Linked DNA regions of Bdellovibrio bacteriovorus. The protein of the gene in region 2 interacts with the protein of the main gene of each other region in a pairwise test. Links are inferred from orthologs where the notes say so. Each region holds a gene or a part of one and is shown on either strand. Other genes may lie near its edges.

Region 1 (3,317 bases), 1.9 Mb from region 2 along the record:
GACCTCAGCCCGCTGTATGAGCAGATCCATCTTCCGATGGAATTGCTCAAAGACTCGTCTTATTGGATGACTGCGCCTGAAATGGAAAACTTTCTGGAAACCGTCCTGCGACTTCCGCTGAAGCGAGAAGAAAACATTCTGCAGCGTGCGGGACATGAAGGGCCGGAGTTGCGTGCGTGGGGAGTGCTGGACAGCGTTCTGCGCATGATGCCGCATCCTCAGGAAATCTTTAACCAGCCTGAGCAGTTCCTTTCTTACTTTATCTCTCCAAAACCACCGATTGAAAATCTTCGCCGTGATGAAGCCAGCATCTCGTTTGATCTGCCTTTGCCGGCAGAACAATATCCGCTGGTGACGACTTACCTGAAGGCCGCGTTCGAGTCCCTGCCGGTTTACGTCGGTCAGCCGGCGGCGGTTTGTCACTGGGAAGGCATCACCATTCAGTTGAACTGGTCGACCCAGCAAAGTTCGATCTTCAGTGAATCGGTCGGCCATCAGGTCAGCCCGGCCTTGTTCCAAAGTCTGATCGATGATCTTCAGCGCACCCAGCGTGAGCGTGAAGATCTTCAGAAATATGTCGGTGACCTTGAGGAAAGAATCCGTACAATTGAAAAACAGAATCTGAAGTCCGCCACCGGCGTTCAGGCGGAAGTGCCAGAGAATGCAGCGTCTTCGCTGCTGCCTCACGAAGGCTCTTTGTCCCACCTGAATTTCGACAGCGAAACTCCGGGCTATGTTTTAAGTCAGAATCTGGCGCGTCTGCATGACTATATGGTGCGCGCCCAGCAACTGATCACCATGCTTGCGGCCCAGGGGAAAATGACCCCGGCAGTGAAAGAGGCCATGAGACGCGTTGACTGGGAGTTTGTAAAAACCCAGTACCCGCGCACTGTCTTTGAAAGCATGGATCTGGTTAAGAAAACGATGAATAAAAACGCCGAGAAAGAAGGAAATCAACATGTCTGAAATCATCAGTGTCATCTCTCGTGAAATCCTGGACAGCCGTGGAAACCCGACTGTAGAGGTTGAAGTTACAACGGCTGACGGCAACACCGGCCGCGCAGCAGTTCCATCTGGTGCCTCCACTGGCGCGCACGAAGCTTGCGAGCTTCGCGATGGCGACAAAAACCGTTTCCTGGGTAAAGGCGTTTACAAAGCTGTCGACAATGTTCGCGAAAAAATCGCTCCAGAGATCGTGGGCCTTCAGGCAACTGAGCAGGTTTACATCGACAAAATTCTGCGCGACATCGACGGCACTGAAAACAAATCCAATCTGGGCGCGAATGCAATCCTGGGTGTGTCTTTGGCAGTTGCAAAAGCAGCGGCGCAAGACTGCCGTTTGCCTTTGTATCGTTACGTTGGTGGTTCCCAGGCTTCTCGCTTACCGGTTCCATTGATGAACGTTCTCAACGGGGGCGCGCACGCGAACAACGGTTTGGACATTCAGGAATTCATGATCGTTCCAACTGTGAACAACTCTTACGCTGAGTCCCTGCGTGCAGGTACTGAGATCTTCCACACTTTGAAAAAGATCCTGGCGAAAAAAGGTCTTTCCACAGCCGTAGGTGACGAAGGTGGCTTTGCTCCGAAATTGGGCTCCAATCAGGAAGCTCTTGATTTGCTGATGAACGCCATCGTGGACGCGGGTTACGATCCAGGTCAGAACGTGTTCCTGGCGTTGGACGTGGCTGCAACTGAAATGTTCAAAGAAGGCAAATACGAATGGCAGGGTGGTCACATCAGCCCGACCGAACTTCTTGGCATCTACAAATCCTGGGCAGAGAAATATCCTCTGGTTTCCATCGAAGACGGCTTCGCGGAAGACGACTGGGATTCCTGGGTTCAGTCCACAGCTCAAATGGGCTCGACGATGCAGTTGATCGGTGACGATTTGTTCGTGACCAATCCAAAACGTCTGCGCATGGGTCTTGAGAAAAAAGCGGGTAATGCTTTGTTGGTGAAAGTAAACCAAATCGGTACTTTGACTGAGACTTACGAAGCTGTGAACCTGGCTCAACGTAATAAATTCCGCACAATCATGTCCCACCGCTCTGGTGAAACTGAAGATGTGACGATCGCAGATCTGGCTGTAGGCTTGAACTGTCATCAGATCAAAACAGGCAGCTTGTGCCGTGGTGAAAGAACGGCGAAGTACAACCAGCTTCTTCGTATCGAAGAAGACTTGGGTGGTATGGGCCTATACTGGGACAAAGCCGCCTTCCGATAGGCGGCCGCTGAAAAGGGTCCGACTGACTTCGTTGTCGGGCTCTCTCCTTCTCTCCGACGTGCTTGGAGCACGCCTCCGTTTCGGAGAGAACCCTCCGCCTTGCATTCGAACCCTTTTGAGCGACCTTGGTTTTGGGGTGGCTTTGGGGGACTGGCTCAAAAGCTCGCCTTTGGCGGGCTTTTTTGCGTTTTGGGAGGGAGTGTTCGTAAGTTTTTTTGTTGAGGATACTTAGATGGAAATAAATAGATTAGCCGATAGAAGTTTTCGTCAGTTGACGTCGTCGAAGACGGGTGAGGAGTTTTCCTTGTCGTCGGTGATTTCAGGTGCTTTGGGGGTTCAGGGGCTTTTTATTTCTCATGAGATATTGGGGCCTGGGAAGGCTTCATCGGCGCCTCACTTTCATAACGCCACGGATGAAGTGGTTTTCGTTACCAAAGGCTGTGTCGTTGCTAAGGAAGGTTCCGAAGAGCTGACCTTGCTGGTCGGTGACAGTGCTTGCTTTAAGGCACAAAGTGGGTTGCCACATTTTATTTCTAATCAATCCAGTGAGGTGGCCGAGTTCGTTCTGATTCGTTGTCGTCTTGAGCAATCCGATGTCGTTTATGGTTAAAAGGCCCGTTGCGCAAGTTGTGCAACGAGCCCTTTCGTTAGTCTAATCCCAATTTGGCGGCGATGCGGCCGCCATAATCCGGGTCGCATCTTTTGAAGTGTTCTATGTTTTTGGTCTGCAGGTACTCTGAAATGGTTTTCATCGTGCCTGCGATGTTTGTGGTTAATCTGTCTTTTTCTTCTTCACTGAGCATTCGATACAAGTTTCCGGCTTGCGTGAAGTCGTCATTGTCCTTATGGGAATCATGGCGATCCAGCGTGCCTGATAAGCTCAGGGCAGGCTCTTTGAAGCTTTCGTTCTGTGCGGGCCCGCCAAAGCCATTGGGTTCGTAGTTGTCCTGTCTTCCGCCGTTGCCGTCGAACCTCATGCTGCCGTCGCGGTGATAGCTGTTTACTTCCGAATGCGGGCGATTCACGGGCAGGTACTGATAGTTCACACCCAGGCGATAGCGTTGTGCATCCGGATAGGCGAATAGGCGTC
Region 2 (3,293 bases):
TTGGGATTGGAATTTTATTTGGTTTTTTAGAATTCCAGAGGCAGGGATACGGATACAAGGCAGGGATACGGATACAACGACGGATTCGTTTTTCGCGTCAATGTCTACGCCGTCAACTTCGTCGAATGTTTCTTTCAGGTATTCCACGTTCAAAGAAAGGAATGGCAAACCAGTGAAGCCTACGCCCAGCTTTGTGCTTTTACCTTTCATTTTACCGCTGTCTTCAAGATCGATGTCGTTCATGAAGCCGTAACCCAGCCACGCGCGAACAAGAATCGGGAAATCAAGACCGACAACACCGTATACGGTGGTTCTTTTTGCAGACTCATCAGGGCCGGAATCCAACTCAGATGTTCCGCTGATACCCAACGTACCATCAAGCCCAGCCCAGAACATTACTGGAGATCTATAAGCCAGGCGCACACCCAACTGAGTTCCATTAATTTTCCCATCTGGATCTGTGGTTTTACCCATTTCGTAACCAAGATACGGCTCTAGCAGAATGTCTGCGTGAGATACGCTCCCGAAACCCATAACAACAGCCAACATGACCAAGAGCTTTTTCATAAAGTCTTCTCCTTTTGTAACCCAAAAAATTTAGGCATCCTTTAGAATTTTGAAGAGACTCTTTCGCAGGGTCAATGACCGAAACCCCACCCTACCGAAAGCCCAGTCCAGACACACCCGACTTTGGAGCGCTTATGTTACGAAGTTACAAAGATGACCGTGAATACTACGCCTCATTGCCAAAAAAACGCATCGGAGTGGGCGCACTGCTGTTTTATAAAGGCGATCTTTTGATCGTACAACCCACCTACAACCCGGCCTGGATTCTGCCCGGAGGCACCGTCGAGGCTGAAGAGTCCCCGAGCGAAGCTTTGCAACGGGAACTAAAGGAAGAGCTCGGATTAAACATCCAAGCCGGTTCACTGCTGGCCATCGACTATGTCAGCAACCGCGATGTCAAAGGCGAATACATGCAACTGCTTTTTTCCGCCAAAGACCTGACTGAATATCAGGCGCAAAACATCCGCCTGCCCATGTATGAAATAAAAGATTTCAAATTTGTCGCCGTTGAAAAGGCCCTGGAAATGCTCACCCCGATTGTCAGCCGCCGCGTGCACAGTGTGATACTGGCGCAAGAACAGGGACTGGGGGCCATTTATCTGGAAGAGGGTCGTCCGTTTTACGACCCTTTAAGACTGGCAATCGCTGATCCGTATTCCTTGCCAAAAACATAACTGCCGGCAACGAACACATCCGCCTCGTGGCAGATCTTCGCAGTCTCTGCGTTGATACCGCCATCAACCTCAATCAGGCAGGACAAACTCCCAGAGGAAATTTCCTGACGCAAACGAGTGATCTTCGCCACCTGATCATTCATGAAAGACTGACCGCCAAAGCCCGGCTCTACGGTCATCACCAGCACCAGATCGCACAATGGCAGCAGAGGCAAAACTTCTTCCACCGCAGTACGCGGGCGAAGGGTGATGCCGGGTTTCGCACCCAGTTCACGAATGCGTTTCAAAGTGCCTGCGGCGTCTTTGGTGGACTCCACATGAATGGTCAGATAGTCACTGCCCGCTTTCACGAATTCTTCCACATAGCGTTCAGGCTCTTCAATCATCAGATGCACATCCAAAGGAAGTGGCGACACTTTTTTAAGCGCCTTTACCACCGGAATACCAATGGTGATATTCGGCACAAAGCGTCCGTCCATCACGTCGACGTGAATCCAGTCCGCACCGGCCTGAGCCACGGCCTTGATCTCTTTTTCAAGATTGGCAAAGTCCGCCGACAAAATGGAAGGAGCCACCATCTTAGACGCCAAGCTGATCCCCCACTTTCAAGGCATGACCTTTCAGGAAATCAGCAATCGCCATGCGGTTGCGGCTTTCCGGCTGAACTTCAAACAATTGCAAAACACCGTCACCGGTTGCCACCGAAATGTGGTCGTCGTGAATGGCGGTGATCGTACCAGGCTTGGCACTGCCGATAGAGCCACCATCACGCGTGACTGTGGCTCTGTGCAGTTTCAATTTCTTACCCTGCAACAAAGTGTACGTCCCCGGCCCGTAAACAAAGCCGCGGATCTTTCCGTCGATGGCTTTGGCGGACGTGTTCCAGTCGATCTGGGATTCCATCTTTTCGATTTTTTTCGCCATCGTCACCTTCGATTCATCCTGAGGTGTCGGCGCTAGATTGCCACGAACATAATCCATCAGTTCCACTTGCAGAAGTTCTGCCCCCAACTGGGCCAGCACATCATGCAACTGCAAAGCGTTCATGTCCGGAGTGATTTTCACACGACGAATGCCAATGATGTCACCGGCATCCAGTTTCTTAACCATCTTCTGCAGGGTCACGCCACTTTCGACGTCTCCGGCTTCGATAGCTCTTTGGATCGGAGCCGCCCCACGCCAGCGTGGCAAAACAGATCCGTGCACATTCACACAACCAAAGCGGAATGAATCCAAAAATTCCTGAGTCAGGATCTGGCCAAAGGCCACCACCACCGCCACCTCAGCTCCCCAGGTTTTGATTTCCTGAAGCATCAGTGGATTCGCTTTCAACGACTCAGGCGCCAAAACCTTTAGGTTGTGGGCTTGAGCCAGAGCTTTTACGGGACTTGGAGTCAGTTGGAGTTTACGACCGGCAGGGCGGTCAGGCTGGGTGACAACACCCACGACCTCAAAGTGCTCATCAGACAACAGAGCTTTCAAAGAGGTCACGGCAAATTCAGGGGTTCCTAGAAAACAGACGCGGACCTTGCTCACACTTCACACTTTTCTTCGTCAGCTGTTGTAGCATCCCCTTCTTTTTCTTTTTTAACAGGGTAGCCGTACTTCTTGATTTGATTTTTGATTTTGTTGCCTTTGACGAAGCTCAGGTGATCGATGAACAAAGTGCCTTCAAGGTGATCCATTTCGTGCTGCATGCAGATCGCAAGCAGACCGTCGGTTTTCACGATGTACTCTTTGCCATTCACATCGAAAGCTTTCATTTCGATGTAGTTGTAGCGTTCCACTGTTTCGTAATAGCCAGGGATGGACAGACAGCCTTCATCGAAAGTGGTCTTGCCTTCGCCTTTGACGATTTCTGGATTGATCAGAATCAGCGGTTGTTTTACCGCCGCTTCCAGTTCGGTCATTTCTTCGTATTTGTAGCGGCGGCCCTTTTCGTCTTTGGGACGAGTGTCGATCACCACCATGCGAACCAGCTCACCCACTTGCGGGGCTGCCAGACCGATCCCGTTGGCGTGGTACATGGTTTCAACCATGTCTTCAGCCAAT

Evidence for each region.
Region 1: the proteins of rpe (region 2) and eno interact in binary tests that used the Escherichia coli proteins (3 or more experiments, as listed by UniProt). The link is inferred for Bdellovibrio bacteriovorus from one-to-one orthologs.

The regions. Positions count from the first base shown.
Region 1 is NZ_CP020946.1:3,025,707-3,029,023, reverse strand. The notes cover bases 94-3,092. They hold eno (phosphopyruvate hydratase), read left to right. Parts: upstream 94-958; coding sequence 959-2,227; downstream 2,228-3,092. Other genes in these bases: B9G79_RS14520 (catalase), read right to left, coding at 2,875-3,092; B9G79_RS14525 (cupin domain-containing protein), read left to right, coding at 2,460-2,837; B9G79_RS14535 (hypothetical protein), read left to right, coding at 94-966. Also shown: more of B9G79_RS14535, read left to right, coding at 1-93; more of B9G79_RS14520, read right to left, coding at 3,093-3,317. UniProt on the Escherichia coli protein: Catalyzes the reversible conversion of 2-phosphoglycerate (2-PG) into phosphoenolpyruvate (PEP). It is essential for the degradation of carbohydrates via glycolysis.
Region 2 is NZ_CP020946.1:1,122,521-1,125,813, reverse strand. What follows is about bases 4-2,978. They hold rpe (ribulose-phosphate 3-epimerase), read right to left. Parts: upstream 1,820-2,978; coding sequence 1,187-1,819; downstream 4-1,186. Other genes in these bases: def (peptide deformylase), read right to left, coding at 2,774-2,978; fmt (methionyl-tRNA formyltransferase), read right to left, coding at 1,821-2,777; B9G79_RS05535 (NUDIX domain-containing protein), read left to right, coding at 702-1,241; B9G79_RS05540 (outer membrane beta-barrel protein), read right to left, coding at 4-567. Also shown: more of B9G79_RS05540, read right to left, coding at 1-3; more of def, read right to left, coding at 2,979-3,293. UniProt on the Escherichia coli protein: Catalyzes the reversible epimerization of D-ribulose 5-phosphate to D-xylulose 5-phosphate.